3 regions of the Streptomyces sp. NPDC044044 genome follow, and region 2 is predicted to be linked to each of the others. Evidence: riboswitches for the same ligand, from Rfam matches in the RefSeq annotation. Region 2 holds a riboswitch; each other region holds the start of a gene.

Region 1 (9,335 bases), on a different contig from region 2:
GGCCTGCGATGCCTCGTCGGGCTTCAGCCAGGTGTACTTGAGGATGCCGGCCGTCGAGCCCAGACGCTGCGAACAGTACGAGCAGTCCTCCGGGCAGAGGCCCGACTTCAGATTGACCAGATAGTTGAGTTTCACCCGCCGCCCGAACCACTGCCGCCGTACCTTCCCGGCGGCGGAAACCACGTCGAGAAGCTCGTCGTCGGAGGTGGCCAGCACGGCCAGCGCTTCTTCACGGGTCGGCAGCTCGCGCCGAAGCCCCTTGTCCACCAGCGTGTTCAGCAGATCCATGGCGCTGATCCTTACGTACGAGAGCCTCCCTTTCCAAGGAGACTTCGCACAACAGAAACGCTGAGAGGTGTGGGTATTGCCACATCCTGGCCCGGTGGCCTGACGGCTAGGGTCTGTGCACTGTCTACAAACCGGCCAGTGATGACGACCCGGAGGAACCCTCATGGTGAGCGCGCCGTTCGACTGGATCGACGAGCAGGCGAGCCTGCGCGCCCGGACCGGACTCGTCCGCACCCTGCGCCCCCGCCCCGCCGACTCCGGCGGCCTCCTCGACCTGGCGAGCAATGACTACCTGGGCCTGGCCAGGCACCCCGAGATCACCGAGGGCGCCGCGGCCGCTGCCCGCCGCTGGGGTGGCGGGGCGACCGGATCCCGCCTGGTGACGGGCTCCACGGAGCTGCACGCGGAACTGGAGCGCGAGCTCGCCGAGTTCTGCGGCTTCGAGGCCGCCCTGGTCCTTTCCTCCGGATATGCCGCGAACCTCGCCGCCGTCACCGCTCTCGCCCCGCACGGTTCGCTCATCGTCTCGGACGCGGGCAACCACGCCTCGCTGATCGACGGCTGCCGCCTCGCGCGCGGGACGACGCAGGTGGTGCCGCACGCCGACCCCGAAGCGGTGCGCAAGACGCTGGACTCTCACACGGGCCCCGCGGTCGTCGTGTCGGACACGGTCTTCTCGGTCGACGGCGATGCGGCCTCACTCCCCGAACTCTCTTCCGTTTGTGGTGAGTTCGGCGCCGGACTCATCGTCGACGACGCCCATGGGCTCGGTGTGCTCGGCGACGGTGGACGGGGCGCACCGCAGGCGGCCGGGCTCGCGGGCTCCGCCCACACGGTGGCCACGGTCACCCTGTCGAAGGCGTTCGGCAGTCAGGGCGGCGCGGTCCTCGGCCCCGCCAAGGTCATCGACCACCTGGTCAACGCGGCCCGCGCCTTCATCTTCGACACCGGGCTCGCCCCCGCCGCCGCGGGTGCGGCACTGGCCGCCCTGCGGCTGCTCGTCCGGGAGCCGGAGCGCGCGGCACGGGCCCGCGCGGTCGCGGCCGAGCTGCATGAACGCCTCACGGCGGAAGGTCTCTCGGCGGTACGTCCCGACGCCGCCGTCGTCTCCGTGCGTGCCCCGTCACCGGAAGCCGCCGTGCGGTGGGCCGCCGACTGCCGGGGCTCCGGCCTCGCCGTCGGCTGCTTCCGTCCGCCGTCGGTGCCCGACGGCATCTCGCGGCTGCGGCTGACCGCACGTGCGGATCTCACCGGCACACAGATCGCCGATGCCGTACGAGTGATCAGCCGCACCGCACCCCGGTAGTCACCGGAGGCCGTGGACGAAGGCCTCCCATGTGGCGGGTGAGAAGAGCAGGGCGGGCCCTGCGGTGTTCTTCGAATCGCGCACGGCGAGAAGCCCCTGCTTCGGCCCTGAAGCGAGCGAGGCTGTCTCCACGCAGTTGTTCATGCCGTTGCTGCGGCTGCTGCGATGCCACCGTGCGCCGTGCAGAGATGTGCTGGAGGGTACGTGCCGAGGCAGTGCAGTCATGGTGCCCCCTTACGCGCCGTCACCTATCCCGGCGATGTGATCCGTTGATTCCTCGGGTGAAAGTGCTTTTCCTTGAAGGGAGTTGAAGGCAGCCGTGTATGCCTGGAGGTCTTCTCTCCGTTCGAGGTAGAGGCTACTCGTCAAGTGGTCTAGAACAACCACATCCAGATCAGCAATGTTCGGAAAGGAGAAGATAACGAAAGATCCGATGAGGCCCACGTGCTCTCCGGCGGCGAACGGCAACACCTGAAGTCGTACATGGGGCAACTGTGCTGCTTCCAGTAACCGTTTCAACTGACCCGCGAGCACATGATTCCCGCCCACAGGACGGTGCAGCACCGCCTCGTCCAGGATCACGCTCAGTCGCAGCGGCGGAGCCGCGCGCAGCACGTCCTGACGCGCCAGACGCACCTCGACCAGCGTGTCCACCTGTTCGTCCGGCAGCCCGTCGAGCGCGGCCCGCGTCACCGCACGCGCGTAGTCCGGCGTCTGCAGGAGGCCGGGCACGACGGTGGTCTCCAGGGTGCGCATCCGACAGGCCTGTGACTCCAGGCTGATGAAGTCGCGGTAGGCGGGCGGCAGCAGCTCGCGATAGGCGTGCCACCAGTGGCGGCGCCCGCCGTCGTCGTCCGAGCCCGCCAACGCCACCAGCAACTGGCGCAGTCGGGGGTCCTTGACCTCGTACGCCTCGAGCAGGAGACGTACGTCGGCCGCCTTGACGCTGCTACGCCCCGTCTCGATCCGGCTCACCTTCGACTGATGCCAGCCGACCCGGTCCGCGGCCTGGCCACTGGTGAGCCCGGCGTGCGTGCGCAGTGCACGCAGTTCGGCGCCGAGTTTCCGTCGGCGCACCGCGGGACCGTACCGCATGTCCGTCTCCTTTCGGACGGAGCCTCTTTTTTCGGCCTCCCTCCGCCCTCTTCCCGGCGACAGTAGAGGAAGCGCCGACCTGCCGCCCAAATACGGTCTCTCGTAGCAGAGTTCACCGCTTCGAGCGACAGATATATGCACATCTTGGTGGATGGCCACCTCTGAGCACCCCAAGAGTGGCAGGCTGGCGCGAAGCACCATTCCGGGACTGTCCTCGTGCCTTCCGCTACGAGTCGGAGCCGAGCCCCGGTGGGAAAGGGACACGTCGCCATGGCAGACCTTCAGGAAGCATCCGTCACCCTGCCGAGCGCTCCTGCCTCGGTCTCCGCGGCCCGGAAATTCGTCTCGAACATCCTCACCGAGTGGGGCCTGCCAGGTGATACCGAAGTGGCGGACACGGTCCGGCTCATCGTCTCCGAACTGGCCACGAACGCCGTCCAGCACACCCGGGGCCAGTCGCCCACCTTCACGGTGGACATCGAGCTCGACCGGGAGGAGCAGCTGCGCATCGGCGTCACCGACAGCCACCCCCGCTACCCCAAGCGGCTGCCCGCCGCCGTCCAGCAGGACAACGGCCGAGGTCTGGTGATCATCCGCTGGCTGACCATGGAGTGCGGCGGCAGGCTTTCGGTCACGCCCACCCCCGAGGGCGGCAAGACGGTCTGGATCGCGCTGCCGTGGACCGCGCCCGTCCGCGGCGGGACAGCGGCCCCCTCGCCCTCACCCCGGTGAGCGTCCGAAGGCCCCACGGAGCAGGGCCCTGAAGGTGTCCGCCGCGGGGTGTGACTCGTCGGTGCGGTGGACGACCGAGATCGTGCGGCGAAGATCCCCTGGCTCAAGCGGCCTGACCCCCACCGGGGTGGCCGCCGTCCTCGCCACCATCTCCGGTACGACGGCGACGCCGAGCCCGGCGCTGACCAGCGCGCACACCAGCGCGTACCCCGGGGTCTCGACCAGGACCGAAGGCGTGGCCCCGGCCCGTACGAGCGCGGACTCCACGCCCTGCCGTGGCGGATGCGTCGGCGCCATGCTGATCAGCGGCTGCCCGGCGAGCTCGGTCAGAGGCAGCCGCGACGACGCGCTCGCCAGCGCGTGGCCGGGCGAGGTCACCAGGACCAGCTCCTCGACCAGGATCGGCTCCGCGGTCACGGCCGCGGGCAGCGCCACCGGATCCGCGGGCTCGTACGTGTGCGTGAGGGCCAGGTCGACCTCGCCCGCAGCCACGGCCGCGACGCCGAGCGGCGGTTCATAGTCCCGTACCGTCAGGTCGACGTCCGGATGGGCGCGGCGGAACGCGGTCAGCGCGGGCGGCACCAGATGGATCCCGGCGGTGGCGAAGGTCCCCACGCGCAGCCTGCCGCCGGACAGGCCCGCCAGCTGGGCCAGTTCGTGCCGGGCCTGCTCCATCTCGTCCAGGACCCGGCGCGCCCGCGCGAGCAGCAGCTCGCCCGCGCCGGTCAGCCGCGCCCCGCGGTGGTGGCGGACCAGGAGCGCGGTGCCCGCCTCGCGTTCGAGCTTGGCCAGCTGCTGGGAGAGGGCGGGCACGGTGTAGCCGAGGCGCTCGGCGGCGCGAGTGATCGACCCGGCCTCGGAGACCGCCACCAGTGCGGCGAGCCGCGTCGGGTCGTACATGGTGTCTCCCGGTGCAGGAGCCGACGGGCGGTGGGGGCTGTCCGCCGGCGTGGGGCTAAACGCCTGCTTTAGGCAGATCCAGGATATTCCACATACCCGCTGAAGGCAGAAGAACGGCAGGCTGGCGGCCATGGACGCTCAACTGGTCGCCTTCACGGGAGTCGCCGCGGGCATGGTCGCCATGCCGGGGGCCGACTTCGCCGTCGTGGTGCGCAACTCCCTCGCCTCCCGCCGCGCCGGGGTCACCTGCGCGATCGGTGTCGCGGGCGGGCTCCTGGTGCACACGGCGCTCGCGGTGGCCGGGGTCGCCGCGGTCCTCACGGCGGTTCCCACGCTGTTCCGGGCGCTGCAGGTCCTCGGCGGTGCCTATGTGCTGTACCTCGGGTATCGCGCGCTGCGGTCGGCGGCGCGGCCCCTGGCGAGTTCCGGTGCGCCGGACGGCGCGGAACAGCCCGCGGCCGGGGGCAGCCTGCGGCAGGGGTTCCTCACCAACGCCCTCAACCCCAAGGCGCCGATCACCTTCCTCAGCGTCCTGCCCCAGTTCGTGCCCGCGGGCAGCCCCGCGATGCCCAGGACACTGCTGCTCGCGTCGATCATCGTGGTCCTGGCCCTGGTGTGGTTCCCGGTCGTCGCGCTCCTGGTGGACCGTCTTGGCCGCCGGCTGCGCAGGCCGCGTACGGCCCGCGCGATCGAGGGCGGCACAGGCGTCGCGCTGAGCGTCCTCGGCCTGGTGCTCCTCACCGAGGCCCTGATGGCCTGACGCCGTCCGACGCGCCGGTGTCCGGTTCCGGGTCCCGGCCCTTGTCCGCGCCGCGCACCAGAACGGGAAGCAGGCCCCACAGGCCCGCGCACACCACCAGCGTGCCCGCGCTCGCGATGATCCCGCCGGTGCGGCCCACGGCCACGTCCACGACCAGAAGTACGGAACCGGCGAGCGCGAACACCAGGACCGCCATGCCGATGCCGGCGAGACGGGACGACACCCGCACGATCCGCGGCTTGGAGTGCTGCCCGAACAGCGACCTGTGCACGGCGGCCGGCGCGGTGAACAGCGCGGCGGACAGGACCGCGAGCAGCAGCGTGGTCACGTACGTGGTGCGCTGCACCGTGTCGAGCGAGGTGAAGCGCTCGGTGAAGGCGAGCGTCAGCAGGAACGCGAAGAGGATCTGCACCCCGGCCTGCGTGACGCGCAGTTCCTGGAGGATCTCGGAGAAGTTCCGGTCGGCGCGTTCGAGCGTCGTCTCGTTGCGGGCGTCGGAGGACTCACCCGTGGAGCGGGCACCGTTGTTTTCGGACATGGCGACCGAGTATCCGCGTCGACGCGCTCCCCGCCCGTCGGGCGCGCCGACCGGAGGGCCGGTCGAGCGGCGGCAGCGGCCGTGCGGCCACCGCCGCCGCCCTCCGACAGGTCTGCGGTCGACGGTCAGTGGCGGGCTGTCAGCGCACCCGGCCGTACGAGACGCTCTTCGTCCAGATCTTCTCGAGGCGCACGACGGTCCCCCTCTTGGGCGCGTGCCAGATCTTGCCCTTCCCGGCGTAGATGCCGACGTGGTAGACGCTCCGGCCGGAGTGGAAGAAGACCAGGTCGCCGCGGGATCGCTTCGACGCCGAGACGTGGCGGGTCTTGTTGTACTGCTGCGCGGCGGTGCGCGGCAGCTTCTTGCCCGTGCGCTTGAACGAGTAGAGCGTCAGGCCCGAGCAGTCGAACCGGTGTGGCCCCACGGCTCCGTAGCCGTACGGAGAGCCCTTCTTGGAGGCAGCGATCTTGAGCGCCTTGGTCCCGTGTGTCGCGGCCTCTGCTTCCGACGTGAGCCCGGGGGCCACGAGGGTGCCGCCTACGACGGCGAGCGTGAGGGCCGATACGGAACCGGCCCTGGTGAGCAGCGACGGAACATGATTCAGCGCGGTCATGCGCAACCCTTCGTCAACCGCCTGTGAAGGATGACCTGTCGGATTCGGGCTGGCGAAGTTGCCCGGCCGCGGTGTGCGGCTTCACCCCAAGGGTCGGCGTCCGGACCTTCCGGACCGACCCGTCATGCCTGGGTCCTCCACTCCTGCCGATGCACCGATGTCGACCGGTCATCCGGGCGGCGGCAGGACTCGGCGTCCGCCCGGACCGCCCCGCCGCTGTGGCGGGGGCTTGTCGTCGGAAGGGATCTTGACCCGTCAAGGGGTGGAATTCCGAGCCGAAACGGCGTTTTGTGAGGCTCCTCACGGCTGAACCGTTCGGGTGGACAAGGTCGGATTCGGGATCGGGAGGCGTCACCAGGCGATCGTTCGACCAGCACCGGAACGAGTAATTCCGGCCATCGCGTACACCTCTGACGCAACTGAAGACGTCTCAAATAATGACGATTGTCTACGCCGAACGAGGTAGCCCGTTTGGTTCGTTTGAGACCGGACCCGGGCGCTTCGGGATTTGGCAGCGGGGGTGACGGGTGCTCAGGATGCCGACGGGGGTGGCACGGTGACCCGGCCCGCGCGACGCTCCCCGTCGAGCACACGCAGCGCTCGTGCCAACGTCGGGGCGTGCACGGCGCTCTCGCCCCGCTGGTGCATGAGCGTCAGTGCGTCCCGCAGGGCGGTCGCGCTGCCGACCAGGGCCTGGGCGGCGCGCAGTCCGCCGTAGGTGTCCGAGGCGCGGGCGGGGTTGATCCGGCCCACCAGGTCGACCACTTCGAGATACCGGTCGATCAACTCGCCCTCGGCGCGGGTGAGTGCGGGCAGTGGGGGAAGTTCGGGTGGCAGCATCGGCTGATCACCGTGCGTCCGGGGCGCGGAGGGACGACTTGCGGCTCGTGATGAGCCTGTCCACCAGGCCGTAGTCGACTGCCTCGGTGGCGCTGAGGATCTTGTACCGCTCGATGTCGGCCGCGACGCGTTGTGGGCTCTGGCCGGTGTGTTGGACCAGCAGCCTCTCCAGGGCGGCGCGGGTGCGCAGGAGTTCGTCGGCCTGGATCGCCAAGTCGGTCGCCTGGCCCTGGATCGGCTCGGCGAGCGACGGCTGATGGATCAACACGCGGGAGCCGGGCAGCGCGAACCGCTTGCCGGGTGTGCCCGCGGCAAGGAGGACGGCCGCCGCCGACGCCGCCTGCCCCAGGCAGGTCGTCTCCACGTCGCAGGTGACGAACTGAATCGTGTCGTAGATCGCCGTCATCGCACTGAACGAGCCGCCGGGGGAGTTGATGTAGAGCGCGATGTCGCGGTCCGGCGCCGCGTGTTCGAGGTGCATGAACTGCGCCATCACGTCGTTGGCCGAGGTGTCGTCGATCGGCGTGCCCAGGAAGACGATGCGTTCCTCCAGCAGCTTCGAGTACGGGTCGAGGGTCCGGCGCCCCGCGCTGGTGCGCTCGGTGAACTCGGGCAGGACATGGCGGGCGATGGGTCGGTTCATGGCGCGTCTCTCCTCTGCCGGGGGCCGGCTGCTCCCCAAGGGCGTCTGTAAAAAATGTACAGGACGTACGTAACCTCGTCGTGAGGAGCATGTTCGGGTGATCTGCCGGAGTCAACAGATGCGACGTGTTTCAGCCGCTCGCTGAACGCGAGGGCCGCAGCGTGCGGGACCGGATGGCCGACGCGGTGACGTGGGCATACTCCGCCTCGTCACGGCCTCAGCCGCGAGCCGCCGACCGCCCCGAGCAGGCGCAGGCCGCCCCGAGTCGAAAGCGTCGTATGAGCCCTGAAGCCCACCAAGGCCACCGAGCCCACCAAGTCCCCGAAGACCTGGGCGCGCAGCAAGTGCCCGAAGCCGCCGAGCTCGTCCGGCTCACCGCCCGCGAACTCGCCGCCAAAATCCGCACCCGCGAGCTGTCCGCACGCGAGGTCGTCCAGGCGCACCTGGACCGGATCGAGCAGGTCAACGGCGCCGTGAACGCCGTGGTGACCCTGGCGGCCGAGCGCGCGCTCGACGAGGCGCGCACCGCCGACGAACAAACCGCGCGCGGCGCACCGCTCGGCCCGCTGCACGGTCTGCCCGTCGCCCACAAGGACACCCACGACACCCGCGGCATCCGGACCACCTACGGCACACCGCTCCTCGCCGACAACGTCCCGGATCACGACGAGCTGATCGTCGAGCGCATCCGCGCCGCCGGGGCGATCACCATCGGCAAGACCAACGTGCCCGAGTTCGCGGCCGGTTCGCACACCTTCAACCCGGTATTCGGGGCCACCCGCAACCCGTACGACCTCCGGCGGTCGGCGGGCGGCAGCAGCGGGGGAGCGGCGGCCGCGCTCGCGTGCGGCATGCACCCCCTGGCCGACGGCAGCGACATGGGCGGTTCGCTGCGCAATCCCGCGTCGTTCTGCAACGTGGTGGGCCTGCGCCCCTCGCCGGGCCGCGTGCCGAGCTGGCCGGACACCGCCCCGTGGTCGACGATGGCCGTGCAGGGGCCGATGGCGCGCACGGTCGCCGACGCGGCGCTGCTTCTCTCCGTCGTCGCCGGGCCCGACCCGCGCTCGCCGATCGCCCTGGAGACGCCGGGGAGCGCGTTCGGCGGGTCACTTGAACGGGATCTGACGGGCCTTCGGATCGCCTGGTCGCCGGACCTGGGCGGAGCGGTGCCGGTCGACCGCGAGGTCACCGACGTGCTCACGCCCGCCGTCGCCGTCTTCGCCGGCCTGGGGTGCGCGGTCGAGGAGGCGTGCCCCGATCTGTCCGGCGCCGACGAGGTGTTCAGGACCTTCCGTGCCTGGCAGTTCCACCTGGGGCTCGGGGCGCTCCTGGAGACCGACGGCGACCGGATGAAGCCCAGCCTGGTCCGGAACGTACGACAGGGGAGCACGCTCACCGGCATCGACCTGGAGCGGGCCACCGTGCTGCACGCCGAACTGTTCCACCGGGTACGGGAGTTCTTCGATCGGTATGACGCCCTGATCCTGCCGACCAGTCAAGTCGTCCCGTTCCCCGTCGAGTTGGAGTATCCGGCCGAGGTCGACGGGGTGTCGATGGCGGACTATCTGGACTGGATGCGCTCGGCGTACCTGGTGTCCGCGACGGGCAGTCCGGCGCTGT
Region 2 (9,335 bases):
TGCCCGCCTACTTCTATCTGAAGTCGGACGGCCCGCTGCCCGTCTCTCCCGCGGGCAGCGACATCAACACCCCGGCGAAGCTCCAGAAGTACTGGTTCGGGCAGAAGACCTTCGCCGACGGGCTCTCCCAGGAGACCTGCCGGAACTTCAAGCACGCCAGCTACTCGCTCGCGGCCACCGCGCACATCGCGGAGACCGCCTGGCATCAGGGCGTCGATCTGTACGGCGAGGTCAAGGACCGGCTGCGGGCCGCCCTTGAGTTCCATTCCAAGTACCAGCTGGGCGCGCAGGCGCCGGACTGGCTGTGCGGCGGCAAGGTGCAGCGCGACATGGGGCCCGACACCGAGGTCGGCCTCAATCACCTGCGGGACCGGCTGAAGCTGGAGCTTCCGCAGACGGAGAGGTTCACGCGCGCGCAGCGGCCCGAGGGGACGGACGACCTGTTCGTGGCCTGGGAGACGCTGACGCACGCCGAGAACGCGTGAGCGGCGGGCTCCGTTCGCCGGTGGTTCTCAACCGGTTCGCTTTCACTCCCCCTGATGGCGTAGAGTTGCATTCAACGGCGCGGGGTGGAGCAGCTCGGTAGCTCGCTGGGCTCATAACCCAGAGGTCGCAGGTTCAAATCCTGTCCCCGCTACTAAAGACCGAAGGCCCGGATCCAGAAATGGATCCGGGCCTTCGGCGTTTTCCCCGTCGTTCCCTCGTTGCTCTCTCGTCGCTCCCTCGTCACTCCGTCGGCCCACACCGGTCGCCCCGCGCCGCCGCTTTGGGAACCCTGGTTGAGCGTGGTCATGGATCTGGTCCTGGCCGCGGGATTCGGCAGGAGAAGACCGGTGGGGCTGCGAGGAGGAAGTGGTGGGGGCGAGGCTCCCGATGTCCGGCATGAGCGGGCGCTCGTGCGGGCCCTTCCGCTGCTGCTCATCGTCGCCGGGGTCGTCTACGACATCGCGACCCCGCCCGCCTTCACCGCCGCGCCCCTCTTCACCGCCGCCCCGCTCATCGCGGCCCCCTTCTACTCGCTGATCAGCACCACCCTCATCGGCGCCGGCTCCTGCGCGGCCGTGCTCGCCCTGCACTTCAAGACCAACACCACCACCGACGTCGAAGCCGTCACCGAACTGATCACGGTGACGACCGTCGCCGTGCTCGCCGTCGTCATCAACCGCGTCCAGCGCCGCAGCGACAAACAGCTCGCCTCCGCCCGCTCCATCGCCGAGGCCGCCCAGCGCGCCGTGCTGCCGCAGCCGGACCCCCGGATCGGCGGTCTCGACGTCGCGGCGCGGTACGAGGCCGCTGAGGCCGACGCGTTCATCGGGGGCGATCTGTACGCCGTGCAGGACACCCCGCACGGCGTGCGCGTCATCGTCGGTGACGTACGGGGCAAGGGGATGGGCGCGGTGGCGGCCGTCGCCGTCGTCATCGGGGCGTTCCGGGAGGCCGCCGAGCAGGAGGCCACGCTGGAGGCGGTGGCCCAGCGGCTGGAGCGTGCTCTTGCGCGCGAGGGCACGCGGCGCGACGGGCTCGACGCCTTCGAGGGGTTCACCACCGCCGTCCTGGCGGAGATCTCGCACGGCGACGGTCTCGTGCGCCTCATCAACCGCGGGCACCCGGGACCGCTGCTCCTGCGCGGCGACGGGCGGCTGTGCGTGCTGTCCGCGACCGAGCCCGCGCTGCCGCTGGGGATGGGCGATCTTGGTGCCTGGCCGGACCGTGCGGACGAGACGGAGTTCCCGCCGGGGGCGATGCTGCTCCTGTACACCGACGGGCTCTCCGAGGCGCGTGACAGCCGGGGCGAGTTCTACGACGCGGCCACCCGGCTCGGGGGCCGCATCTTCCCCGGACCCAACGGCCCGGACGCCCTCCTCGCCACGCTCACCGAAGAGGTGCGCAGGCACACCGGGGGCGGCACGACCGACGACATGGCGCTGCTCGCGGTGCGGCGGCCGTTGGTGACGGGCGATGCGGGGACCGAGGGCGGGGTCGACGCGGAGATCGATGTCACCGGCCGTGACTGAAGAACACCACTCCGCATAACAACTGACGTACTGTCAAGGAAGTGTGAAGCTCCGGTGTGTGAAGAAGTGGCGTCAACTCGCCCCGTTCCGCACCCCCGTGTCCCGTTAAGTACGGGCCAAAGGCGTTAACGATCAGTCGGAACGGCTTGGAATACGGCCCCGCTGTCTATTAACGTTCGATAACGCAGCGCGGTCGTCCCAGCCGTCACTCGAGTCGGCTCCGCGCGCACGCGCCTAATCCCGAAAGGGAGCCGGGGAACCACTAATTGGGGTGAATCGGGCATCTGTGCATCCGTGCCAGGTGTTCGTAGGAGACCTTCCTGCTCCGAACCCGTCAGCTAACCCGGTAGGCGAGAAGGAAGGAAAGGAGTGCGCCCCAGTGGCGTCCAACCGCCCTGCCCCCCAAGGCGCGTACGTACCGAATGACGACGACTTCGGTGGGTACGAAGACAGTTCCTGGGAGGAATGGAATCCCACCGAGGAGTCCATTCGCCCCGTCCGCGGCAGGCACCGCGTCCACAAGCGGGGCGGTGGCGGGCTCGCCCGCAGCTCCACAGTTCTCGGCGTAGGCGTCATCGCCGCAGTCGGCGCGGGCGGCATCGCCACCGCGCAGGGCGGCAAGCCCCCGGTCTCCATCGAGATGCCGGACCTCTCGGCCGTCACGGACTCGCTGCCGGAGGCCAAGTCGCTTCCGGGCGTGGGGTCCTTGATATCCGACGACTCCTCCGACTCCGCCGCCGCGGACGGCGGCGTGATCGTCGCCGCCGCGCCCCTGAGCGCCGCCGGGGTCAGCACCGCCGACGCCGAGCAGGGCACCACGGACGCCGGAGAGGCACTGCGGGCCCGCATCATGGAGCAGGCCGAGAACCAGCAGGACCAGGCGGACGACGCGGTCCAGAAGGCGGCCGAGGAAGCCGCCGTCAAGCAGGCCGCCGAACAGGCCGCCGCCAAGCAGACCGCGGCCGAGAAGAAGATCGCCGCCGAGAAGGCCGCCGCGAAGAAGAAGGCCGAGGCGGAGGCCAAGCGCAAGGCCGAGGCGGAGCGCCTGGCCAAGCTCGCGAAGAGCTACACCCTCCCCGTCGCCTCGTACACGCTCACCGGCACCTTCGGTCAGCCCGGCTCCATGTGGTCCTCCGGCTACCACACCGGCCTGGACTTCGCCGCTCCGACGGGCACGCCCATCAAGGCCATCCACTCCGGCACCATCAAGGAGGCCGGCTGGGCGGGGGCGTACGGCTACCGCACGATCCTCGAACTCGACGACGGCACCGAGCTGTGGTTCTGCCACCAGTCCTCGATGAACGTCAGCGCGGGCCAGAAGGTCACCACCGGCGAGACCATCGGCCGCGTCGGCGCGACCGGCAACGTCACCGGCGCGCACCTCCACCTGGAGGTCCACCCGGGCGGCGACTCCACCGGGGTCGACCCGGCGGCGTGGCTGCGCGGCAAGGGCCAGTCCCTCTGAGGAAGCCCCAGAACCCCGGCGGTCCTGGCGACAACCCCCCGACGCCAGGGCTGCCGGTTCGGCATGCCCGCTCCTCCCCGTGCCCGGGTCGCTCGACGGAATTCCGCGGTCCGCAAGGGCGTTGATCCCCGTATGACTTCTCTCCGCAAGCTTGGCTCGTCCGACCTCGAGGTCTTCCCGCTCGCCCTGGGCGGCAACGTCTTCGGCTGGACGGCCGACGAGGCGCAGTCCTTCACCGTGCTCGACGCCTACACCGCCGCCGGCGGCAACTTCATCGACACCGCCGACGTCTACTCGGCCTGGGTGCCCGGCAACAAGGGCGGGGAGTCCGAGACCGTCATCGGCAACTGGCTCGCCGCGCGCGGCAACCGCTCCGACGTCGTACTCGCCACCAAGGTCGGCGCCCACCCCGACTACAAGGGCCTGTCCGCGAACACCATCAAGTCCGGTGCCGAGGAGTCGCTGCGCCGCCTGCGCACCGACTACATCGACCTCTATTACACGCACTACGACGACCCGTCCGTCCCGGTCGAGGAGATCATCGGCGCGCTCGACGAGCTGGTCACGTCCGGCAAGGTGCGCGCGATCGCCGCCTCGAACGTGAGCGCCGACCGGCTCCAGGAGTTCCTCGACTTCTCCGACCGCGAGGGCCTCGCCCGCTACTCGGCGCTCCAGCCGCACTACAACCTCGTCTCGCGCGACACGTACGAGGGCACCCTTGAACAGGTCGCCTCGCGCTCCGGCCTGGCCGCCGTCCCGTACTACGCGCTCGCCTCCGGCTTCCTGACCGGCAAGTACCGCCCGGGTGCGAAGGTCGACAGCGCGCGGGCCGAGGGCGCGGGCAAGCACCTGGAGACGGAGCGCGGCCCGCGGGTGCTCGCCGCCCTCGACCAGGTCGCCCAGGAGCGCGGCGCCGAGGTCGCGACCGTGGCCCTCGCGTGGCTCGCGGCGCAGCCGACGGTGGCGGCGCCGATCGCCTCCGCCCGTACGGTCGAGCAGCTGCCCGCGCTGCTCGCGGTGGGGGAGTTCGAGCTGACGGACGCCGAGGTGTCGGCGCTGACGAAGGCTTCCGCCTAGAGGCCCTGGCCGTTGTAGGGGTTGTACGCGGGGTAGGGCATCGCCGGTTGTGCGTACGGATATCCGTACGGGGGCTGGTGCTGGTGCTGGTGCGGATAGGACTGTGGATACGCCTGCGGGTACGGCTGCCGGTATCCGTACGGCGGCGGCATCGGGACGAACACCGGTGCCGTCGCGCGTGCCGCGTACGCCAGGGCGGGCCGTGCCGCCTCGCGGCGCTCCCACAGCGCGTGCAGCAACTCCCGCTCCCGTACGACGAAGTCGGCGCCGGCGCGGCCCTTGCGCCCACGGTGGCGAAGGAGCGCGAGAGACGTCGCGTACGTCTCGTACTGGGCGACCGTGCGCGCCGCGGCCTTGCCCTGGGTGTACGAGGCGTAGTCGCGGGCGAGGGTGCGGGCGCGCATCGTGCCGAGGGCGTACGGCTCGGGCGCGGTGAGCCAGCCCGCGAGCGCGTACGCGGGCAGTTCGGCCCGCACGATGCGCAGGCCGCGCTGTCTGATCCAGATCACCAGCCAGGTGAGCAGGCCGAAGGCGGGCAGCATGAAGAGCGCGTACACGGCGAAGAAGCCGTAGTCCCCGAAGGCCGCCGAGCCGTTCCACAGGGCGTGCAGGCCCATCGCCAGGAGGAGTCCGCCGACCGGGAGCAGGACGCGGCGCCAGTTCTGGCGCTCCGCGCTGAGCGCGGCGATACCGAAGCCGATGCCGGTGAGCACGGTGAAGAGCGGGTGCGCGAAGGGCGACATCACGACGCGTACGAAGAAGGTCGCCGCCGTCACGGACGCGAGCCCGGTGCCGCCGTTGATCTGGTCGGTGCCGAAGGCGCTGCCGAGATAGAGGATGTTCTCGGTGAACGCGAAGCCGGTCGCGGTCACTCCGGCGATCACCACGCCGTCGACGATTCCGGTGAACTCGCGTCTGCGGAAGAGGAAGACGAGCAGCACGGCCGCGGCTTTCGCGCTCTCCTCGACGATCGGCGCTATGACCGTCGCGCCGAGGGTGTCCGCGCTGGTGGGGTCGGCCGTGGCGGTGGCTATCCAGCGGGTCGCGAAGCTGTTCGCGACGATCGCTATGAGGGCGGCCGCGCAGGCACCCCAGGAGAAGGCGAAGAGGAGGTTCCGCCAGGGGCCCGGCTGGACCCGTTGCAGCCAGCGGAAGGCGGCCACCAGGAGCGGCACGGGAAGTGTCGCGAGGCCGAGCCCGACCAGGAAGCCTTCGGTGCCGGTCTGTTCCCTGACCAGGGCCAGGATGACCAGGCCGGACAGGGCGAGCAGCGTGACCAGGGCGGCCGCGCGTATCGCCCGCCGCTGCCACCAGCGCGCGTGCCGCAGCCCGGCGGGCCCAGCGGGGGGCATCGGGTGCGGGAGCGGAGAACGGATGGCCACCCGTTGACCCTAACGAGGGACAGGGGTGGGCCGCGACGGTGTCTCGGGCCCCGTGGCCGGTATCTCAGGTCCGGCGGCCGGTTGTCTCAGGTCCCGCGGCCGGTTGGCTCAGGCCTCCTGGCCGGATGTACGGCGGAACAGCAGGTCATGGACCACGTGTCCCTTGTCCAGGCCCTGGCCCTCGAATCGGGTGAGGGGACGGAAGGAGGGCCGGGGCGCGTACCCGCCGTCGTCCTGGGTGTTCTCGAAGCCGGGGTGCGCGCTGAGCACCTCCAGCATCTGCTCCGCGTACGGCTCCCAGTCGGTCGCGCAGTGCAGGACGGCGCCGGGCTTGAGGCGGGGCGCGGCGAGGTCGAGGAAGTCGGGCTGGATGATGCGGCGCTTGTGGTGGCGGGCCTTGGGCCAGGGGTCGGGGAAGTACACGCGGAGGCCGTCGAGGGAGGCGGGCCGGAGCATTTCGCGGAGCAGGATGACGGCGTCGCCGTTCGCTACGCGGATGTTGGTGAGTTCGTTCCGCTCGGCGAGGCCGAGGAGGTTTCCCTGGCCCGGGGTGTGCACGTCGACCGCGAGGATGCCGGTGTCCGGGTCGTCCGCGGCCATCTGGGCGGTGGCCTCGCCCATGCCGAACCCGATCTCGAGTACGACGGGGCGCTCGCCGCCGAACAGCTCGGCGAGGTCGAGGGTGCGCTGCCCGTCGATGTCCAGGCCCCACTTGGGCCAGAGCCGCTGGAGCGCGTCCGCCTGGCCTGTGGTGACGCGGCTGCGCCGGGGCTGGAAGCTGCGGATCCGCCGCTCGAAGTGGGAGCCCGCGGGGTCGGGCGCGGGGCCCTGCGGGAAGCGGGGCTCGCCCTTGGGGCGGGGGGCTTGGGGGCGCTCGGGGGTGGTGTTCGACTCAGGCACAGTGGGGCGATTTTAATCCCCAACCCCGCCCCTTCCCGAAAACCCGCTGCGCGGGGGCCTTGGTGGCCGACATCTTGTCCGGGGTCCAGGGGGGGCGGAGGGACCGCTCCTACACCGCTCCTACAGCACCGCCAGCACCCGCCGGGCCACTTCCCTCCCAATAGGGAGAGAAGCCGTGGCCGCAGGCGATGGCGCGTTCAGTACATGCACGGCCCGCACCCCACTCCGGATCAGGAAGTCATCCACCAGCGTTCCGTCACGCAAGACGGCCTGCGCCCGCACCCCCGCCGCCGCAGGCACGAGATCATCCGGAGTCACCGCAGGCAGCAGCCTCCGCACCGCCGCGGTGAACGCCCCCTTCGAAAGGGACCGCCGGAACTCCCCCGCCCCATACCGCCAGTGCCGCCCGGCCATCCGCCAGGCCCCCGGCCACCCCAGCGTCCCCGCGACCTCCAGGGGCCGCACCACACCCCATCCGTACCCCTCACGGGCCAGCGCCGGCACCGCGTTCGGGCCCACATGGACCCCGCCCCCGATGCCCCGCGTCAGATGCACCCCGAGGAAGGGGAAAGCCGGGTCCGGCACCGGATACACCAGGCCACGCACCAGCTCGGGCCGCACCAGGTCGAAGTACTCGCCCCGGAAGGGCACGATCCGCATCCCGGGCTCGTCACCGGCCAGCATCGCCACCCGGTCGCACTGCAGTCCCGCGCAGTTGACCAGGACCTTCCCCCGCACCACCGAGCCGTCGGCCGTGGCGACGGCCACGCCGAGCTCCGCGCGCCGGTCGATGCGGACGACCTCCGCGCCGTAACGGACATCGGCGCCCGAGGCGTCCGCGAGGCGTGCCGCCACCGAGCCGTAGTCACAGATCCCCGTCGTCCCGACCTGGATGGCGGCGAGGCCCCGCACCTCCGGTTCGTACTCCGAGATCTGTGCGGGGCCCAGCTCCCGCACCGGAATGCCGTTCTCCCGGCCGCGCTGGACGAGGGCGTGCAGGCGGGGCAGCTCGGAGCGCTCCGTGGCGACGATGAGCTTGCCGGTGACTTCGTGCGCGATTCCGTACTCCGCGCAGAACTTGATCATCTCGGCGGCGCCCCGCACCGCGTACCGCGCCTTCAGGGAGCCGGGGCGGTAATAGATCCCGCTGTGGATCACCCCGCTGTTGCGTCCCGTCTGGTGCCGGGCGGGGCCCGGCTCCTTCTCCAGGACGGTGACCCGCGTGCCCGGCGCGGCACGTGTGATCGCATACGCCGTCGACAGACCGACGATCCCTCCGCCGATCACCAGCACGTCGCAGTCGTACGCCGCGGCCCGGACCATCCCGCATCACCTCCCACCCCGATAGTGCACTGCGCCACTGACAACGCCCTCAAACCCGGCGAGGACCGCAGGGTTACAGGGTGCGGAAATGCTGTTGCCGTTCCGGCGGTGCACGGGGGGCGGCCCCGGGCCCTGAACCTGAATCCTGGACATCGCACGAGAGGAGTCCCGCTGAACTACGCCGGGGCCACGAGCAGCGGCCGCGCGCGCTCCCTCAGCTCCACCACGCGTGGCTCGTCGCCGTACGGCTCCAGGCGGTGCAGCAGGTCCTTCACGTACTCCGTGGTCCGCGCGGACGAGATGCGTCCGGCGACCTCCAGGGCGCGTGTGCCCTGCTCGCAGGCCGCGTCCAGGTTCCCCGACTCCAGTTCGGCGACCGCCGACACCACGAGCCGTAAGCCGTGCGAGCGCACGAACTCCTCCGTCGGCCGCGAGAGCGCCTGCTCGGTGAAGCGGCGCACCTGGCGGGGCGCCTTCAGGTCGCGGTAGCACTCGGCGGCGTCCGCCGCGAAGCGGTCGTATCCGTAGAAACCGAGCCACGAGGGGTCGTTGTCGCCGTCCCGGGCCCGCTCCAGCCAGCCCTCGGCCGCCCGCAGCGCCGCTCCCGCCGCCTGCGCGTCACTGGCGCGCGCGTGTGCGCGTGCCTCGACGAGGCGGAAGAAGCTCATCGTGCGCGCGGTGGCCAGACCGCGGTTGCGCTCCAGGGCCGCCTGCGCGAGGTCGACGCCCTCGTCGCCGAAGCCGCGGTAGGTCGCCTGGAGGGACATGGAGGCAAGGACGTACCCGCCCAGGGGCACGTCGGCCGCCGCGCGGGCCAGGCGCAGGGCCTGGATGTAGTACCGCTGGGCGGCCTCCTGCTGGCCGGTGTCGAAGGCCATCCACCCGGCCAGGCGCGTCAGTTCGGCCGACGCCCCGAAGAGCGAGCGGCCCACCTCGTCCGAGTACGAACCGAGCAGCAGGGGTGCCGCCTCGACCCGCAGGCACTCGGGGACCATCGACGAACGCCAGTCACCGCCGCCGTACTTGGAGTCCCAGCGCCGGGCGTCCTCGGCGGCCTCCCGCAGTTTCAGCACGTCGCTGTGGCCGACCTTCATCGGCTGCCCGCTGTTCGCGCTGTCGTCCGGGTGGCCCACCTCGCGGGGCTCGTCCAGGACGACGTCGCGGGCGACCGAG
Region 3 (9,335 bases), on a different contig from region 2:
CGTGAGCGCGAAATCCTCCTCGCGGAAACCAGCTTCACCCCCGCCCTCTGTGGCACATCCTCGATGAGGCTAGCTGAATAGTGCAGCGCCACATCCCTACTTGTCAGCTGCTGTCCGTCGATTCCTCGAAAGACAGTTCGCATGCGGTTTGAGATCGCACGGCTCTGGACTGGCCGCTTTCGTCTTAACATGCGGTCCACCCTGCCGTAAGTACAACTTCACCATGGCATCTATTAAGAAACTCGCTGGTCTTTCCATGGGACGAACAAAGCAGCACCCGACCGTTTGGCGCGAACACCGTCGGGCGGAGGCTGCTCGGGCGCCCGACGCCAGCTCAATGAGGTCGGGTAGCTGGATCACACTCAACCGGGCAACAGCCACTCAAGGAAGATCTCTGAACACTAGAACTTGACAGGGAAGCCGATGGAGGTGATCAGGCGGTTGAGCTGGGGTGGCGTACCGGCGTGCCCTGCTCACCGGCCGACTGGGCGGCTCTGCCCTCCGGCGGGATCCGTCCCGGTGTTCGAGGCAGGCCGCCCGGCTATGCGCGCTCCAGTCCGTGGCGGGCGGCCCAGCCGCTGATCGCGGCGGCCAGCTCTTCGGGGCGGTCCTCCGGGGAGTGGTGACCCGCGAGGCCGTGGCGGGAGACCTCCAGGCCCGCAATGTTTTCCTCGCACCAGGCGACGGCTCCCTGGTCGGTCATCGCGCCCGGTCCCGGTTCGAATGCGGCCAGCAGCTTGGGGACTTCGGGGCTGGCGGCAAGCCAGGCGTCGTAGCGTTCGATGCGGGCCACGACGTCGGCGGGTTCTGAGTCCAGCGGCATCATGCGGGTCCATGCCAGTACCGGGCGGCGGCTGTGCGGGGTCGGGAAGGGGCGGCGGTAGACCGCCAGGTCCGCGGGGTCGATCGGGGTGGCGAAGGTGTCCGGCAGCCCCTCGATGAACAGCGAATTCTCCAGGATCATCTCCTCGCCCACGCCGGGAGTGCGAAGAAGCGTGAACAACTCCCTTCCGGCCGCGGGGAATTCATCGCCGACCAGCGGTTTGATGATCGCCTCGGTGAAGGCGATGCCACGGACGCGATCCGGAAGGCGGGCGGCGCGGTCGAAGGCGAGCGCTCCGCCCCAGTCGTGGCCGACGAGAACGGCCTCGGCAAGCCCGAGGGCGTCGAACCAGGCGTCGAGATGGCGGGCGTGATCGTCGAAGGAGTAGGCGAGGTCGGGCTTGCCGGATTCGCCCATGCCGATGAGATCGGGAGCCAGGAGGCGGCGGCCGGGCGCGGCCACACCTGGCAGGACGTTCCGCCAGAGGTGGGAGGAGGTGGGGTTGCCGTGGAGGAAGACGAACGGCAGCCCGTCGGGGTCGCCGGACTCCCGGTAGTGGAGGGTGGATCCGAGGACGGAGAGGGTGGGCATCGCGGGGTCACTTCACATTCAGGCGGGGAGTCTGAGGTGGGGAGTCAGAGGTAGGGAGTCAGCCGCAGGGAGCCTGAGGCTGGGCGTCAGACGTGGGGGGTCAGAGGTTGAGGCTCAGGGCGCGTTCGAGGGTGATCTCGATGACGGCCAGGTCCGGCGGGGCGGGCGGGGCCGCGTGGTAGCGGACGGTGTAGCGGCGGACCGCTTCGGCCAGGCGCACGGGATCGTCGGTCACTACGGCCCGGCCTTCGAGGGTGATCCACCGGAAACCGTCCGCCTGGCAGAGCGCGACACGTGACATCGGGCCGCCCGCCGTCACGTTGCGGGCTTTGCGGGCCCCTGCCCGCGTGGTCACCCGAGCCAGGCCGGCGGCAGCGTCGAAGGTGAAGCGGACAGGGGTCACGTGCGGCGTGCCGTCGGGGCGCAGGGTGGTGAGGGTGGCCGTGTGGGGGCGAGCGAGGAACGCCCTTGCGGTGTCCGGGAGTTCGGCGGCCCGGCTCACTTCTTCTTCACGCCTTCGTTCCAGATCAGCTTGGCGATGTTCGGCTTCACGGCCGTGGTGATCACGCCCATGGCCCGGTGGACGTACTCCCGCTCCGCCAGCTCGCGCAGCATGCTCGCGGCGAGGTCGGCACGGGCGGTGAAGACGCCGTCGGCGCTGGTCTCGGCTGTGTGGTAGTCCGTGACGACGGAGTGCTCGAAGAGGCCCGATGGCCGGACGAGGGTCCAGTCGAGGTCCGTCTCCCGGATCACGGCCTCCATACGGCGCATGTCCTCGTGGAGGGTGCGGCCGAGCCGTCGGTTCACCAGCGGGTCGAGCACATGGTTGAAGAAGTGCGCGCCGGTGGGGCGCCAGTGCGGGTCGGCGATGCTGGAGCTGACGGCGAGCAGCCGCTTGATGCCGTGACCCGCCATGACCTCGGTGATGACCCTGGCACTCGCCGAGTACGTGGTGACGGCCTCCTTGCTGAATCGTGCGCCCAGCGCGGAAAGGACGGCATCCGTCCCGCCGATCGCGGCGTCGACGGCTGCCGGGTCGGTGGCATCTGCGACGGCCACGGTGAGGGCTGTTCGCGGGGCGAGTGAGCCGGGGCGGCGGGTCACGGCGACGACCTCGTGGCCGGCGGCGATGGCTTGGTCGGTGAGGTGGCGGCCGGTCGGTCCGTTGGCGCCGAAGACTGCGATGCGCATGGTGTCGGGACATCCCGTCGTGTGGTTGCCGGATCGTGTGGTTCCCTGAACGTGTGGCTCCCGGAACGCCCTTGACTGTGCCGATCCGTGTGCGCAGGCTCAACGCTGATGAATAACGAAGCCCCTGCTCCAGCGCGCACACGAGGCCGTCCCCGCGGCAATCCGCCGACCCGTGAGTCGATCGTCCTGGCCGCCCGTGCGCTGTTCTTGGAGCGCGGCTACCGGCGCACCACTCTGCGCGCGGTCGCAGGCGCCGCCGGAGTCGATCCGGCGCTGATCGCCTACCATTTCGGCTCGAAGAAGGGCCTGTTCGCGGATGTGATGCAGTTCCAGTGCGCCAATGCGCTGACGGTGGATCATGTCCTCGGCGGTGACCCGACCACCCTTCCCGAGCGTCTGATCGATGCGGTGACGGGTCTGTGGGAGGACGCCGATTTCCTGGCGCTCACCGCCCAGGGCGACGAGGCCGCCGCGGTGATCCGTGAATACCTGGAACGCGAGTTGCTGGCCCGGCTTGTTGAATTTCTGGGCGGCCAGGACGCGACCGCACGCGCCACCGCCGTGACGACGATCCTCGGCGGCCTGATCTACACCCGCTACCTCAACCCTCTCCCCACCCCCGCCGCCCTCACCCCGTCCGAGACCCGCCACGTCCTCGCACCGGCTCTGCGCGCGGCCCTGACCCCCAGGCCGCGCACCGTGGCGGCCAGGGCCAACGGACGACCGGGGGCGCGGTCTTCGGCGTAGCGCGAGGTGCGGCCGGAGAACGACGAAGGGGTGGGCCTGACCGTCCCAGGTCAGGCCCACCCCTCAGGCACGCACGCCACCGCCCGTGGCGCCGCGCCGCTCTGTGTTGTCGCATTCAGGTGCGCATTCGGGTGCGCGTCAAGTGCGCGTCACCATCGGTACCAGCGGCCCTTTCGGCCGCCGCTCGCAGCGGGCTTGATCACGAAGCCGAGCAGCCAGACGACCAGCAGGATGACCGCGACCCACCACAACGCCTTCAGTGCGAATCCCGCACCGAAGAGGAGCAGGGCCAGAAGAAGTACCACAATCAGGGGAACCATTTTTATCAACCTCCAGACGACCATGTGCTCCCATTCCTGCCGAGCAAACACACAAGAAGCTTGTTTCCCACGCAGGTTGAAGGGATCCGATCGCGGTGATGATGTCTGGCGGGCAGCCGAGCGGTCCGGCAAGCACTAACACCCGTGCCATTACGCGCCGTTGGGGCGGCTCCTCCTCGGGGTCCGCCCCAACGGCATGCGGCCAAACGGAAAGGGACGGCGGGAGCAGCGGCCGATCATCACCCTCATCACCCGCCCACGAACCGCCGTCAGCCCCCACCACGTGCGGCGATCAAGCCGCCATTGATGGCGATACGCCCCGTTTTAGCACGACGAGCAACATCCGCAGTATGTCCATTTTTGAGCCAAAAAGATACTCCTTTGCATCATTAGAGTCATATACAGATTTCCCCCTGCATTGCGGCGAGGTCCAACTAAATGGCATACCTCGATGCCCCGTCGAACCGCATTCCGCCCCCTTCCCCATTCAGTGAAACGGGTCACACAGGAGGCCGCGCCCACGGGAGCCGCTGAGCACATTTCCGTTCCACGCAAAGAAAGTTGGGCTTTTCGATCAAAGAGGACACGGGGTTCCGGTGGTCGGCGGCCGGGCCTCGCACATTTCTATTTGAATTCTGACCTTGTTCTGTCCGGGCTTTCTCGCCTAACGTCACCGTCAATCCGGATGGAACGCCGAATCCTGCCGCTGTCCGGAATCACTCCCACCCACTCACATACGCCCGGCAGGAGCGGGGGACCCAGGTAAGCCGCCGATCCGGATTCCGGAACGGCTCGGGGTGAAGTCGCCTTTGCAGCGCGACCGGACATCTCCCGTCCGAACCCGACAGCTCACCTCGTAGGCGACGGAGAGGAATTCGTCATGCCTGCAAAGGGAAAGCACCGCCGTCCCAAGTCCAGCTCGCTCACCAGAGGTATCGCCGCCGCAGGCACGGGCGGGGCCGTGCTCGTCCTCCCGGTGCTCGGCGCGACCACCGCCGGAGCGGCGCAGGCGGACACCGCCGCCAAGCCCGCCGCGGCCCCGAAGACCTACGTCGTCGTCGCGGGCGACACCCTCTCCAAGATCGCCCGAGAGCACTCCGTGAGCGGCAGCTGGAAGAAGCTGTACGAGGACAACCGCAGCGCCCTCGGCGACGACCCGAAGCTGATCCGCCCCGGTCTCCGGCTCACCCTCGACAAGGAGGGCGCTTCCAAGGCCTCCACCGAGCGGGCGGACCGCTCCAAGCGCACGAACGCGCCCGCCGCTGAGCCCGCCGCCGCCCCGGCGAAGAAGTCGTACGCCAACAACCTCGACGGCTGGATCAAGGAGTCGCTCGACATCATGGCCGAGCGCGGCATCCCCGGCTCCTACGAGGGAATCCACCGCAACGTCATGCGCGAGTCCTCCGGCAACCCGCTGGCCACGAACAACTGGGACTCCAACGCCGCCGCCGGAACTCCCTCCAAGGGGCTCCTGCAGGTCATCGCCCCCACATTCTCCGCGTACCACGTGCCCGGGACGTCGCTGGACAGCTTCGACCCGGTCGCCAACATCACCGCCGCCTGCAACTACGCGGCCGACCGGTACGGCTCGATCGACAACGTGAACGGTCCGTACTAGACCTGCTCCCCGCTCGTCTCCAGGACGTCCACCTGCGGCAAGGAACGGTGCCGATGGTGGGCGTCCGCTATCTCCGCGAGCCTGGGACGGCCCAGCGCGCGATAGGCCGTCACGAGGAGTTCGTTCGCCAGAGCCTCGCGCGCCGGGTCACCCGCGGACGCCCAGTGCAGGTCGCGGCCCAGCAGAAGGGCCTCCGTCGGGTCGCCCGCCGAGCAGCGGCGGCGGGCCTCGTCCAGGGACTCCCCCAGGGCCTCGGCCTCGTCGAACAGGCCGTACATGTACGTCGCGAACTTGTACTCGTCGGCCCCGTTGTGGGCAGGGCGGCCCAGCGCGGAATCGCCCGACGCGAGTGCGCCGGCGCCGTCAAGCGTGGTGATCCGGTCAGGGTCCACGGGCGGGACGGCCATGTCGTACGCCCTGGAGTAGGCGAGGCCCGTCTCGGTGCGCTCACCCGTCTCGACGGCGGTCAGCGCATCGCGCAGCAGACCCAGGCGCGAGCGCCGGGCCGACCCCTCCTCGTCGTCCTGCACGTCGTCGTCGAGGTCGCGCCAGCAGCGTTCGAGGATCACCCGCACCGCTTCGAGCGGGGTCTTGGAACGCGTGTCGATGCCGCCGCCGTCGTTGTTGTAGTAGGAGGCGACACCGCTGCAGGTGCGGCCGTCGTCGAACCACAGGCCGTGGTGCAGACCGTCGGAGCCGCCGTGCAGGAAGGTCAGGAACTCCGGCGGATCGCGGTAGTAGCGACCGTGCACCCGGACGTCGATGCCGTCCCGCGGTCGCAGACCAGGGTCTGCGAACAGGTCCAGGATGCCGACCGGGCTCACGTCCAGGTCCCGGAGCGCCCGCTCTCCGTCCGGGCCGAGAGCTCCCAGGAACTCCCAGAACCGGAAGATGGATTCTGGCAGTTCGAGCCCCCAGTCGTGCCGGAATCTCTCTTCGACGGCGGCCCGGTCCGTCAGGCCCCCGCTCTTGTCCCCGCTCATTGAACTCCCCGCTCATGACGCTCGTGTGGCCGGTGCCGGCGGCCAAGGTCAGGTCTCGCTCAGGCGTCGATGATGACCGGGATGATCAGGGGCCTGCGGCGGTGTGTGCGGTACGCCCAGTTCGCCACGGCACGAGCGATGAGCTGCTCGAGCTGGTGGGCGTCGCCGACCCCTTCCTCGGCTGCGGTGGCCAGCGTCTTCTCGATCATCGGGATGACGGACTCGAAGGTGGTCTCGTCGTGGACGAAGCCGCGGGCCAGGAAGTCGGGGGCCTCGGCGAGCGCGCCCGTGTCGGCATCGACGATGGCGACCACGGTGACGACGCCCTCCTCGGCCAGCGTGAGCCGGTCCTTCAGCGAGGCTTCGTTGACGCCGCCGACGGTCATCCCGTCCACGTAGACGTAGCCCGCGGGCACCTTGCCGGTGATGGACGCGCGGCCGTCGACGAGGTCGACGACGACGCCGTCCTCGGCGATGACGACCCGGTCGGGGTCGACGCCGGTGCGGATGGCCAGGTCGGCGTTGGCCTTCAGGTGCTTCCACTCGCCATGTACGGGCATGACGTTGCGGGGCTTGACGATGTTGTAGCAGTAGACGAGCTCACCCGCGCTGGCGTGCCCCGAGACATGCACCTTGGCGTTGCCCTTGTGGACGACGTTCGCGCCCCAACGGGTCAGCCCGTTGATCACTCGGTAGATCGCCGTCTCATTGCCGGGAATCAGGGAGCTGGCGAGGAGAACGGTGTCTCCCTTTCCGATGCGGATCACGTGGTCGCGATTGGCCATCCGCGACAGCGCGGCCATCGGCTCGCCCTGGGATCCGGTGCACACCAGGGTGATCCGGTGGTCGGGGAGCTTCTCCAGCTCCTTCATGCTCACGACCAGGCCCGAGGGAACGTTCAGATAGCCCAGGTCGCGGGCGATGCCCATGTTGCGGACCATCGAGCGGCCCACGAACGCGACCTTGCGGCCGTGCTGGTGGGCGGCGTCGAGCACCTGCTGGATACGGTGCACATGGCTGGCGAAGCTGGAGACGATGACCCGCCGCGGCGCGGTGCGCAGGACCTGCTCGATCGCGGGGTTGAGCTCGCGCTCGGAGGTGGTGAAGCCCGGCACCTCGGCGTTGGTGGAGTCCGTGAGGAACAGGTCGACGCCCTCCTCGCCGAGCCGCGCGAAGGCGCGCAGGTCGGTGATGCGGTCGTCGAGCGGGAACTGGTCCATCTTGAAGTCGCCGGTGTGGAGCACCATCCCGGCACCCGTGCGGATGGCGACGGCGAGCCCGTCGGGGATGGAGTGGTTGACCGCCACGAATTCGCAGTCGAAGGGCCCGAATCCGCGCCGGTCCCCCTCCCGCACCCGCACCGTGCGCGGCCGGATGTTGTGTTCCTTGAGCTTGGCCTCCAGGAAGGCAAGTGTCAGCTTCGACCCGACGACGGGGATGTCGGACCGTTCACGCAGCAGGTAGGGCACACCGCCGATGTGGTCCTCGTGGCCGTGTGTGAGGACCACGGCCACGACGTCGTCCAGGCGGTCCCGGATCGAGGTGAAGTCGGGAAGAATGACGTCGACGCCGGGCTGGTTCTCCTCGGGGAACAGCACGCCGCAGTCGACGATGAGCAGCTTGCCGGCGTACTCGAAGACGGTCATGTTGCGGCCGATCTCGCCCAGGCCGCCCAGGGCGACAACCCGCAGGCCTCCCTTGGGCAGCGGCGGGGCAGGCTTCAGCTCGGGGTGCGGATGGCTCATGGGGTGACGCTACCGGAGAGTTGAAAGACCTGGTCCACAGGACTCCCGTGGGCGGCGCGACATGCGCACGGCACATCCCCCGGACGGCTGGTTCGACTTGCCCTTCGAGCTCAGACGCGGCGCGGAAGATGTGCACGATGTGCCGGGTATCGGCCAGGGTGTGCGGGGCCAGGGCGTGGTACGCCCACACGTGCACCCAGGCATTGCCGGTGCGCAGGGTGAGCACGGCCTTCATCATGCTGTGCCGCTGGACGACCAGCGGCGGGCGGAGAACGAGGTGTGGCTGGCCTTCACGGCTCGCGCCATGACCGACCCCGAGCTGCGAACGCTGCGCGACGAGGGGTACGACACGCTCCGCGCAGGCTGCCGCGGCCTCGTGGCGGGCCTCATCGATCCCGGCCGCGACCTGAATCAGGAGACCGCCCGGCTGCACGCCCTGGTGGACGGTCTCGCCGTGCACGCGGCAATGCGGCCGGACATCGAGACCCCCGAGTCCATGTACGCCGTCGTCGTCGGCCACTTGGCGGAACTGCGGACCCCGCACACCACCCGCCCTCCGGCCGAAGGCTGACGGGGCTCGGCCGGGTCGGTGCGGGAGTCTGCGTGCCATGAGACCCGCCGTGGATCACGTAGGGCCAAAAGCGCCGCTCCAGCCCGCCCTGCGGTCCTGAAGAGGCCATCGTGCAGGACTCGGCCATCGCTCAGCAGTCACTGGCCCAGGTGCCACGCCGAGACGGCCGCGCACGACATCCGCCCGCCGTCGCATCCGGTACCCGGCTGTCGGTGCTCGGTGTACGGGCAGGCGCGGCATCAGGACGGTCCGCGGGACGTGACAGTAATGTCGTCGCCATGACTGACAACTCGCTGCGTACTGTCACCATCGAGCGAGCCGGACCGGGCCGGTTCACCGTGACCAACACCCGAGGGGGCACGCTGAGCTTCGGCACCGGCGAGGGCGCCGACTTCACGCCGGTCGAGTTGTTCCTCGCGGCGATCGGCGGCTGTACCGCGGCCGACGTGGAGGTCGCCACGAGTCGTCACGAGGAGCCGACCACGTTCTCCGTCACCGTAACCGGCAGCAAGGTCGAGGACGAGGGCGGCAACCGGATGTCGGACCTCGAGGTCGCCTTCTCCGTCGCGTTCCCGGACGGGCCGTCAGGGGAGCGCGCCCGCACCATCCTGCCCCGGGCCGTGAAGACTTCGCACGACCGGCTCTGCACGGTCAGCCGCACCGTCGAGGCGGGCACACCGGTCAGCGCAACCGTGTCCGACAGGGCTGACGGCGCCTGACGTCTGAAGGCGACGCCCGAGCGAGCC

The links. Region 2 has a riboswitch for cyclic di-AMP ahead of AC07AG_RS42360 (M23 family metallopeptidase). Riboswitches for the same ligand answer to the same signal wherever they lie in the genome.
Region 1: linked by a shared signal. The riboswitch ahead of AC07AG_RS01070 (C40 family peptidase) and the one ahead of AC07AG_RS42360 (M23 family metallopeptidase) in region 2 are both predicted to bind cyclic di-AMP.
Region 3: linked by a shared signal. The riboswitch ahead of AC07AG_RS26475 (LysM peptidoglycan-binding domain-containing protein) and the one ahead of AC07AG_RS42360 (M23 family metallopeptidase) in region 2 are both predicted to bind cyclic di-AMP.

What each region holds. Positions count from the first base shown of each region.
Region 1 covers NZ_JBWKFG010000001.1:223,770-233,104, forward strand. The annotation lists gene bioB (biotin synthase BioB) at 1-288, opposite strand, end outside; gene AC07AG_RS01035 (8-amino-7-oxononanoate synthase) at 452-1,594, shown strand; gene AC07AG_RS01040 (DUF397 domain-containing protein) at 1,595-1,819, opposite strand; gene AC07AG_RS01045 (helix-turn-helix domain-containing protein) at 1,829-2,689, opposite strand; gene AC07AG_RS01050 (ATP-binding protein) at 2,960-3,421, shown strand; gene AC07AG_RS01055 (LysR family transcriptional regulator) at 3,410-4,321, opposite strand; gene AC07AG_RS01060 (LysE family translocator) at 4,452-5,081, shown strand; gene AC07AG_RS01065 (DUF6328 family protein) at 5,059-5,619, opposite strand; gene AC07AG_RS01070 (C40 family peptidase) at 5,759-6,232, opposite strand; cyclic di-AMP (ydaO/yuaA leader) riboswitch at 6,236-6,399, opposite strand; gene AC07AG_RS01075 (hypothetical protein) at 6,764-7,072, opposite strand; gene AC07AG_RS01080 (ATP-dependent Clp protease proteolytic subunit) at 7,080-7,715, opposite strand; gene AC07AG_RS01085 (amidase) at 7,994-9,335, shown strand, end outside.
Region 2 covers NZ_JBWKFG010000020.1:2,791-12,125, forward strand. The annotation lists gene AC07AG_RS42345 (alginate lyase family protein) at 1-485, shown strand, start outside; tRNA gene AC07AG_RS42350 (tRNA-Met) at 564-637, shown strand; gene AC07AG_RS42355 (PP2C family protein-serine/threonine phosphatase) at 792-2,015, shown strand; cyclic di-AMP (ydaO/yuaA leader) riboswitch at 2,237-2,383, shown strand; gene AC07AG_RS42360 (M23 family metallopeptidase) at 2,395-3,480, shown strand; gene AC07AG_RS42365 (aldo/keto reductase) at 3,613-4,557, shown strand; gene AC07AG_RS42370 (PrsW family intramembrane metalloprotease) at 4,554-5,909, opposite strand; gene trmB (tRNA (guanosine(46)-N7)-methyltransferase TrmB) at 6,048-6,839, opposite strand; gene lhgO (L-2-hydroxyglutarate oxidase) at 6,960-8,162, opposite strand; gene AC07AG_RS42385 (MFS transporter) at 8,339-9,335, opposite strand, start outside.
Region 3 covers NZ_JBWKFG010000007.1:195,212-204,546, forward strand. The annotation lists gene AC07AG_RS26445 (hypothetical protein) at 1-92, opposite strand, end outside; gene AC07AG_RS26450 (haloalkane dehalogenase) at 542-1,414, opposite strand; gene AC07AG_RS26455 (pyridoxamine 5'-phosphate oxidase family protein) at 1,515-1,916, opposite strand; gene AC07AG_RS26460 (NAD(P)H-binding protein) at 1,913-2,605, opposite strand; gene AC07AG_RS26465 (TetR/AcrR family transcriptional regulator) at 2,714-3,352, shown strand; gene AC07AG_RS26470 (DUF5670 family protein) at 3,502-3,672, opposite strand; cyclic di-AMP (ydaO/yuaA leader) riboswitch at 4,386-4,550, shown strand; gene AC07AG_RS26475 (LysM peptidoglycan-binding domain-containing protein) at 4,553-5,290, shown strand; gene AC07AG_RS26480 (ADP-ribosylation family protein) at 5,287-6,273, opposite strand; gene AC07AG_RS26485 (ribonuclease J) at 6,333-8,018, opposite strand; gene AC07AG_RS26490 (TetR family transcriptional regulator C-terminal domain-containing protein) at 8,260-8,589, shown strand; gene AC07AG_RS26495 (OsmC family protein) at 8,868-9,308, shown strand.